DNA from 2 places in the Pseudomonas sp. 05N36 genome. Region 2 is predicted to be linked to the other one. Evidence: riboswitches for the same ligand, from Rfam matches in the RefSeq annotation. Region 2 holds a riboswitch; the other holds the start of a gene.
What was found. Region 2 has a riboswitch for cobalamin ahead of cobO (cob(I)yrinic acid a,c-diamide adenosyltransferase). Riboswitches for the same ligand answer to the same signal wherever they lie in the genome.
Positions count from the first base shown of each region.

Region 1: linked by a shared signal. The riboswitch ahead of cobW (cobalamin biosynthesis protein CobW) and the one ahead of cobO (cob(I)yrinic acid a,c-diamide adenosyltransferase) in region 2 are both predicted to bind cobalamin.

Region 1 is NZ_JBFTNH010000023.1:86,292-90,587, forward strand. Features, by position in the region: gene cobN (cobaltochelatase subunit CobN) at 1-1,201, opposite strand, end outside; gene cobW (cobalamin biosynthesis protein CobW) at 1,205-2,272, opposite strand; cobalamin riboswitch at 2,371-2,582, opposite strand; cobalamin riboswitch at 2,769-2,994, shown strand; gene AC1DIH_RS24345 (CbtB domain-containing protein) at 3,095-3,286, shown strand; gene AC1DIH_RS24350 (CbtA family protein) at 3,298-3,999, shown strand; gene AC1DIH_RS24355 (cobalamin biosynthesis protein) at 3,996-4,296, shown strand, end outside.
Region 2 is NZ_JBFTNH010000018.1:82,632-86,927, reverse strand. Features, by position in the region: gene bluB (5,6-dimethylbenzimidazole synthase) at 1-313, opposite strand, end outside; gene AC1DIH_RS21360 (cobyrinate a,c-diamide synthase) at 310-1,605, opposite strand; gene cobO (cob(I)yrinic acid a,c-diamide adenosyltransferase) at 1,602-2,213, opposite strand; cobalamin riboswitch at 2,295-2,529, opposite strand; gene AC1DIH_RS21350 (hypothetical protein) at 2,689-3,273, shown strand; gene AC1DIH_RS21345 (class I SAM-dependent methyltransferase) at 3,301-3,963, opposite strand; gene AC1DIH_RS21340 (C40 family peptidase) at 3,979-4,296, opposite strand, start outside.

The sequences.
Region 1 (4,296 bases), on a different contig from region 2:
TGTCGAGGCCAACGCCGTTGCCAATCCGCCCGTCGCGGGTCGGGTAATTGGCGAGGATCAGCGCAATGCGTTTTTCAGTATTGGCCACCCGCGCCAACTCGACCCAGCGCCGCGCCAGTTCGGCAACAAAATCCATGCGCTCGGGCTGCGGTCGATAGCAGACTACGTCGGACTGACTGCGCTCACTGCGCCAGGCCAGGTCCTTGAAGCTGATCGGGCGGCTGATGATCCGCCCATCGAGCTCCGGCAAAGCGATGTGCATCGCCAGATCCCGCGGGCCGAGCCCTTGCTCGCTGGCACGCCAACCGGGTTCGTTGTCCTGGGCGCAGATCGCCTGGATCACCGGGATATTGCGCCGGAAGGGCCGCAGGTGCGGGGCTTCGGGGCTCGATTGAGCAAACCCGGTGGTGTTGAGAATCACCGAGGCCTGCACCTCATCCAGCCAGTCCTCGATCACCGTCAGGCAGCCGGGCTCTTTCAAACTGGCCAGCGCTATCGGCAGCGGGTTCAGTCCCGCCGCCTGCAAGCGCTGGCAGAAAACATCGATGAAAGCGGTGTTCGCCGCCTGCAAGTGCGAACGGTAAAACAGCACCGCCGCCACCGGTTGATCAAGCTGCCAGTCGGCTTGCCAATCGCCCAGCGTCGCGTTGCTTTTGTGTGGGTGGTAAATCGCGGTACGCGGCAAGGTCTGCGGTTCGGACCAGTGGTAATCGCGGCCCAGCCAACGACTGGCCAGGCAGCGATACAAATCCAGCGCATTGCCCATGCCGCCCTGACGCAAAAAATGCCAAAGCCGCTCGCGGTCTTCGACAGGTACGGTGCTGAGGTCGCTGAGTTCCGGGTCGGGACGGTCATCGCCCGGCACCAGAATCAGTTGCACACCGCGTTGCGACAGCTCCACCAGGCGTTCGATGCCGTAGCGCCAATAGGCAATCCCGCCGTGCAGCGAGATCAGAATCACCTTGGCGTGGCGCAGCACTTCGTCGACGTACAAGTCGACCGAGGCGTGATTCTGCACCTGCATCGGGTTGGCCAGGCGCAGGCTCGGGTAGTCCTCGGGCAACTGCTGCGCCGCTTCGGCGAGCAGCGCCAGGCTGGAGTCGCCGCTGCACAGAATCACCAGCTCGGCGGGGGTTTGGCCAAGGTCGGCAATGTTGTCATCCGAGACGAAACCGCCGGGCTGGGTCCTGAGCAGGTGCATGGATTAAACGCTGAGCGCGGCGCGCAATTGCGCTTCGAGCAAGGCGGCGTCGAGTTGCTGGCCGATCAGCACCAGACGGGTGCTGCGCGCTTCGTCTGCGCCCCACTGACGATCGAAATGCTTGTCGAAACGCGTACCCACGCCCTGGATCAGCAAGCGCATCGGCTTGCTCGGGATTGCGGCGAAACCCTTGACCCGCAGGATGCCGTGCTGGACCACCAATTGGGTCAGGGCATCGAGTAACAGGCTTTCGTCGGCTTGTGGCAATTCGATGGAAATCGAATCGAAGGCGTCGTGATCGTGATCGTCGTGGTCGTCGCCATCGTGGTGATGGTCGTGGTGGCTGTGGCGGCTGTCGATGTGTTCTTCGGAGCCGGCACCCAGGCCGATCAACACGTCCAGCGGCAAGCGACCGCTGCTGGATTCGATGATTTTCACCGCTGGCGGCAGTTCTTCGGCGACTTCCAGGCGCACTTTGGCCAGATCCGCCGGGCTGATCAGGTCGGCCTTGTTGAGGATCACCAGGTCGGCGCTGGCCAGTTGGTCGGCGAACAGCTCGTGCAGCGGCGATTCGTGGTCCAGGTTCGGGTCGAGTTTGCGCTGGGCATCGACCTGGTCCGGGAACGCGGCGAAAGTGCCGGCGGCCACGGCCGGGCTGTCGACCACGGTGATCACCGCATCCACGGTGCAGGCGCTACGGATTTCCGGCCACTGGAAGGCCTGGACCAACGGCTTTGGCAGGGCCAGACCGGAGGTTTCGATGAGGATGTGGTCGAGATCGCCGCGACGGGCAACCAGTTCGCGCATCACCGGGAAGAACTCTTCTTGAACGGTGCAGCACAGGCAGCCGTTGGCCAGCTCATACACGCGACCGTTGGCTTCTTCCTCGGTGCAGCCGATGGAACATTGCTTGAGGATTTCGCCGTCGATGCCCAGCTCGCCGAACTCGTTGACGATCACCGCGATACGCCGGCCCTGGGCGTTATCGAGCATGTGTCGCAGCAAGGTGGTTTTGCCCGAACCGAGGAAACCGGTGACGATGGTGACGGGAAGTTTGGCCAGTGTTTTCATCGGATGCCCTTTGGCAAGGTGGCGGGCATACGGGACGACAACCGGCGGCGCTTGAGCGCGCGGAAGAATTCGCCACCGGATCACCCCGCCCGGTTGTAGTGAGAATCTGTATCGAGGCAGGTCTCCTGGCTGACGGTGGGCCAGTCTTTCGACTGGCGGTTCCTGCACCTTCCCGCGCCTGAAAACAAAAGAGCGCAGTGGCATGGCAGAAACGAAACCGTTCACAGTTGCGGGGGCAGCCGCGGCATCGACCGCGTTCCCTTCTTAGCTTCGGCGCACGCGCCAAAGAACCTCGAAAGCGCAAGGCTACGCATCGCATCGGGGCGGGTCAATGTTCGCCTGAGTTGTGCGTCGGCTGTGATGGCGCCATCGCGAGCAGGCTCGCTCCCACAGTTGACCGCGTTCCAATGTGGGAGCGAGCCCGCTCGCGATGGCAGCACCTCGGTCTCGCGTTGAGAACGCTTGCCAATTGACGCCCCGCCCTCGCCCATGCTCTCCTACACGCCTTGTTACGGGTGCCCTTCACAGGGTGAAACGGGAAACCGGTGAATCATGTGCTTTACTCAAAAGCCATGTCAGTCCGGTGCTGCCCCCGCAACGGTAAGCGAGCGAAGAATCAGATCCACTGTGCCAGCAGTTCGGCATGGGAAGGCGATTCTTGCAGGTTCGGCGAATGCCAGCCCCTCGTGAGCCCGGAGACCGGCCCGCAACACATCAATAACAAACCCGCGGTGGGCGGGCGCTGTTTCAGCCTCTGCGTGCCCGGCTCGCGGGGGTTTGCATGCGCTCGCTTCACCCACTGACTGACCAGAGGGAAGCGCCATGTCGATCATCAGCAGCACTCGCCACGTCACCGCCAGCACCACCTCCACCCTGAGCCAACGCCTCGTTGCCGCTATCAGCGCATCGATCCTGGGCGCGTGCCTTGTGTATTTCGCCGGCTTCTCGCACATCGACGCGGTGCACAACGCCGCCCACGATACCCGTCACAGTTCTGCTTTCCCGTGCCACTGAGACCTGCCGAGATGATCAAGCGTATAGCGCAAACCGCAGGTTTCACCGGCTTGCTGGCCGCCCTGCTGCTGACCCTGCTGCAAAGCTTCTGGGTCGCGCCGCTGATTCTTCAGGCGGAGACCTACGAAAAAGCCCCGGCGGCTGAAGTCCATGAACATGCCGAAGGCGCCATGGCTGGCCACACCCACGATGCAGAGGCTTGGGAACCGGAAGATGGCTGGCAGCGCGTGCTGTCGACCACTGGTGGCAATCTGGTGGTCGCCGTCGGTTTTGCGCTGATGCTCGCGGGTCTCTACACCCTGCGCGCGCCGACTCGCACTTCTCAAGGCCTGCTCTGGGGATTGGCCGGTTATGCGACCTTCGTCCTCGCACCGACCCTGGGTTTGCCGCCGGAATTGCCGGGAACTGCCGCCGCAGACCTGACACAACGGCAAATCTGGTGGATCAGCACGGCAGCGTCCACCGCTGTCGGTATCGCGCTGATCGTGTTCGCCCGGCATTGGCTGCTGAAAGTGCTCGGTGTCGCCATTCTGGCCGTGCCGCATATCATCGGCGCGCCGCAGCCTGAAGTGCATTCGATGCTGGCCCCTGAAGCCCTCGAAGCGCAATTCAAGATCGCCTCGCAGCTGACCAACGCCGCGTTCTGGCTGGCAATGGGCCTGATCAGCGCCTGGTTGTTCCGCCGCAAAAGCGATGATCAATATCACGCATGAGTGAAACGGGCGCAGCACCGACCCTGGTGGTCGGCCTGGGCTGCCAGCGCGGCTGCCCGGCCAGCACGCTGCGCACGTTGCTCGACCAGGCGTTGCAGGCTCATCACATCGAATTACAGGCGATCAAGGCCTTGGCCAGCATCGATCTGAAACGTGATGAGCCCGGTCTGATCGAGTTGGCCCGGCAACTGTCACTGCCACTGATCTGCTTCAGCAGCGAACAACTTTCCAGCTATCAACCGCAACTCAGCCATCGCTCGCAAATCGCCTTCGAGCGCACCGGCTGCTACGGCATAG
Region 2 (4,296 bases):
AATCATTGATGCCTTCGACTTTCAGCGTCATGAATTCGTCGGAGCGTTCGCCCAGCGCTTCGGCGGTGCGTACCCGCTCCTCTTCCACCAGTTGCTGGATCCTGCCGCGTAACGCTCGGTCGCTGATGCGGATAAACCGCCAGGGCTGCATCAAACCGACACTCGGCGCCCGATGCGCCGCTTCGAGCAAACGCCGAAGCAGTTCGGGCTCGACGCTGCCGCCACTGAAGTGACGCATGTCGCGACGCTCGGCAATCGCGCGATAAACCGCTTCGCGCTCGGCGGCGCTGAACGCCAGATCTTCAGGATTCATGGCTTGAGCAACGCCGCCACCGCTTGCGGATTGGACGGGAAATAAAAGTGCACATAAGACGCCGTCATCCGCCCGTCACGGTAAACCGCCTCGGCACCGCGCCCGCCGTTAGGGCTCAGGCCGCGAGCGATCGGCTCAAGCTCGGTGCTGGTCAACGAATGGTGGTAGGTGTGGCCACGCAACGCGCCTTCGGGTAACTCGACCGCTTGCAGGGCCAGCGCGGCCAGGCGCTTTTGCATCACCGCATCACCGGCCAGCAGCCCTACCAACTCGGCACGCGTGCCATCGACATCGGTCAGTGAGTCGAGCAGGTACAGCATGCCGCCGCATTCAGCCAACAACGGTTTGCCAGCGCCGTGATGCGCGCGAATGGCATCGAGCATTGTGCGGTTTTCAGCCAACGCCACGTGGTGCAATTCCGGATAGCCACCGGGCAGATACAGGCTGTCCGCTTCTGGCAGTTCACGGTCATGGATCGGCGAGAAGAATCGCAACTCCGCACCCATCGCCCGCAGCAAGTCGAGGCTCGCGCCATACGTGAAGGCAAACGCTTCATCGCGAGCCACGGCAATTCGCACACCGGCCAACAATGGCTCGGCGGCAATCACGTCAGGTGCAGCGAACTCGACGGCGGGCGGCAACGCCACTTCGCAACTGCTGGCCAACGCTTCGGCGGCGGCGTCGAGGCGCAGATCGAGGTCATTCAATTCACTGGCCTGGACCAGGCCCAGGTGACGGCTTGGCAGTTCGATCCCGGTTTCCCGGGACAAAGCGCCATACCAGCGCAGGCCTTCGGTGAGGCTGCCTTCGAGCAATTGCGCGTGACGCAAGGTACCGACGCGGTTGGCCAAGACACCGGCAAACGGCAGGTCCGGCTGATAACGTGCGAGCCCCAACGCCAGCGCGCCGAAGGTCTGAGCCATGGCGGTGCCATCAATCACACCCAGCACCGGTACGCCGAAGTGCCGCGCCAGATCGGCGCTGGACGGCGTGCCATCGAACAGGCCCATGACGCCTTCGATCAAAATCAGATCAGCCTCAGCGGCGGCTTCCCACAACAGTCGACGACTTTCCTGCTCGCCGACCATCCACATGTCCAATTGATAGACCGGCGCACCGCTGGCGCGCTCGAGAATCATCGGGTCGAGAAAGTCCGGGCCGCATTTGAACACCCGGACCTTGCGCCCCTGATTGCGATGCAAACGGGCCAGCGCGGCAGTGACGGTGGTCTTGCCCTGACCGGAAGCCGGCGCGGCAATCAGTACCGCCGGGCAAAAGCGCGGCTCACTCACAGCTCTACGCCTTTCTGCGCTTTGATCCCGGCCTGGAAAGCGTGCTTGATCATGCCCATTTCGGTAACGGTGTCGGCCAGTTCGATCATTTCCGGCTTGGCGCCACGACCGGTGACCACCACGTGTTGCATCGGCGGACGCGCCTGCAAGTCGCTGAGCACCTGATCGAGGTCCAGATAACCGTGCTTGAGGGCGATATTCAGCTCATCGAGCACCACCAGACCAATGCCCGGGTCACGCAGCAATTCACGGGAGACTTCCCAGGCAGCTTCGGCGGCGGCGATATCGCGCTGGCGATCCTGGGTTTCCCAAGTGAAACCTTCGCCCATCACGTGGAAGCGCACTTGCTCCGGGAAGCGCCGGAAGAACAGCTCCTCACCAGTGCTGCTACGCCCCTTGATGAACTGCACCACGCCGCACTGCATGCCGTGGCCCATCGCCCGGGCGAGCATACCGAACGCTGAACTGCTTTTGCCCTTGCCGTTGCCGGACAGGACCAGCAGCAAGCCGCATTCATTCGGCGAGTTGGCAATACGCTCATCGATCACCGCTTTCTTGCGCAGCATGCGTGCCAGATGGCGTTCGTCACGATCAGGGGAATCAGTCATGGGGGAGCTCTCCGTTGAGGCTGGATAACGGCGGGCAGGCATAGAAATAGACGGCAAGAAGCCTGGCATCGCCCACCGTGATGCCGCTGGATGGATCAGGCCGGTCTCCGGGCTCATGAGCGGCTTGCGCCTGACTGCGCGCCTTCCCATATCGACCTTCGACACAGTGGCTCAAAGCGCAGTTTTTACTCATTTACCGTTGCGGGGGCAGCGCCGGGATCGTCGCCCGCTCTGTCAAAGAACGCGCCCTCACCAGCTTCCCTGTTTCACTCGGTCGACCACTGGGTCACAGAGCACCTGAAACAAGTCGCGAAGGTTAGAGGGTTGGGGGTGGAGCGTCAATTAAAGCCGGGGGCTCATCGACAGATAGAAACCGACCCCGATCAATAAACTGGCGCCAATCTTGCGCCACACTAAAAGCGATGATATCAAAGAGCCACAACCTTATATTACAAGAACAAAGAGGGGGAGCAACATGCAAGGCATGATCATCAGTAACCCGAAGCTGGAATTCCTGCGCCCGGTGCTGGAGCGCTGGTTCGAGTGCATCGACCGCTACAACGCAGTACGCGGCGATAACGAAAGCCCTTACTGGTTTGACGAACGCGCCAACCTGAGCCTGCTTTCGGCGGCAGCGTGGATGGCTGAAATGGTCACCCTCGAACAGACTCCGACGAAAAAGCAGATCGAGGAAGGCGAGCGCAATGGCCGCGCCGACCTGTTTATCGCCAGCAAAGAAGAACGCGCCTACCTTCAAGCCACGCAACGCTGGCCGCGAGTCAACAACCTGAATCTGACCCAGGCCTTGCACGACGTCGTGAGCGATGCGAAAAAAATCAGCTATGCCAGTGACCTGAAACTCGGCTGCCTGTTCGTTGCCCCGCAAAAGACCCAGCACAGTCCTACGCCGGAAGAGCTCCAGGACATGGTCGACGACCTGCAAAAGGAACACACCTGCGCCGTGGCCTGGTACTTCCCCTACGCCTACCGCAAATTGCACAACGAAGCCGGCAACTACCATCCGGGCATCGCACTGCTGCTCAAAGAGGCTCGCGGCTGACAGGTTGAACCTTAGGCCAATCAGGGTCTAGCGCTTGCGGCACAAGGTCAAACCATCGCCCAGCGGCAACAACGACAGATCGACACGCGAGTCATCCTTCAAGGCGCGATTAAGCGCCTGGATGGCTCGGGTGTCTTCGCTCGCAGGATTGTCTTCCAGTACTCGCCCACTCCACAGCGTGTTGTCGAATACCGCCAACCCACCGCTTCGCAGCAGCCGCAGAGCGCTTTCCAGATACGCCGGATAGTTGGCCTTGTCGGCATCGATGAAGATCAGATCGAAACAACCACCCTGCCCTTGCTGCTCAAGTTGAGCCAGGGTTTGCAACGCGGGGGCCAAACGCAAATCGATGCGCCCGGCGAGACCAGCCTCCTGCCAGTAGCGGCGCGCCGTGGCGTTGTAGTCTCCGGGAAGGTCACAGCAGATCAACGAGCCGTCATCCGGCAAGGCGGTCGCCATGCACAAGGCGCTGTAGCCGGTGAAAGTCCCCACTTCGAGCAAGCGCCTGGCGCTCATCAGCTTGACCAGCAAGGCGAGGAACTGCCCCTGCTCGGGCGCCACCTGCCAGCGCGCCATGGGCAGCGCCTGGGTTTCGTCACGCAAGCGACGCTGCAGCGGCGTTTCGCGCAAGGAAACGTCGAGCAGGTAGTTATAAAGGGAATCGTCGAGATTGAGTGTGCGAGCGGTCATGACAACCTCTGCGAACTAGAAATTGTGCGCCAGATGCTCAGGCTCGATAACACGCTTGGCGCTCAGGTAGGCTCTCTGCCAATAGGCCTTGGACAAACTGTCGAGCTTCACCGTACCACCCGTGGCGGGAGCATGCACGAAGCGACCTTCACCGACGTAGATCCCGGCGTGGCTGACTTGCGAGCCGCCATTGGTGGCGAAGAAGATCAGGTCGCCGGTTTGCAGAGCCTCCAGGCCAATGTTCGGCGCTTGCATGCCGATCATCTCGCGAGTCGAGCGCGGCAAGGAAATACCCGCCGCATCGCGGTAGACGTAGCCGATCAGGCCGCTGCA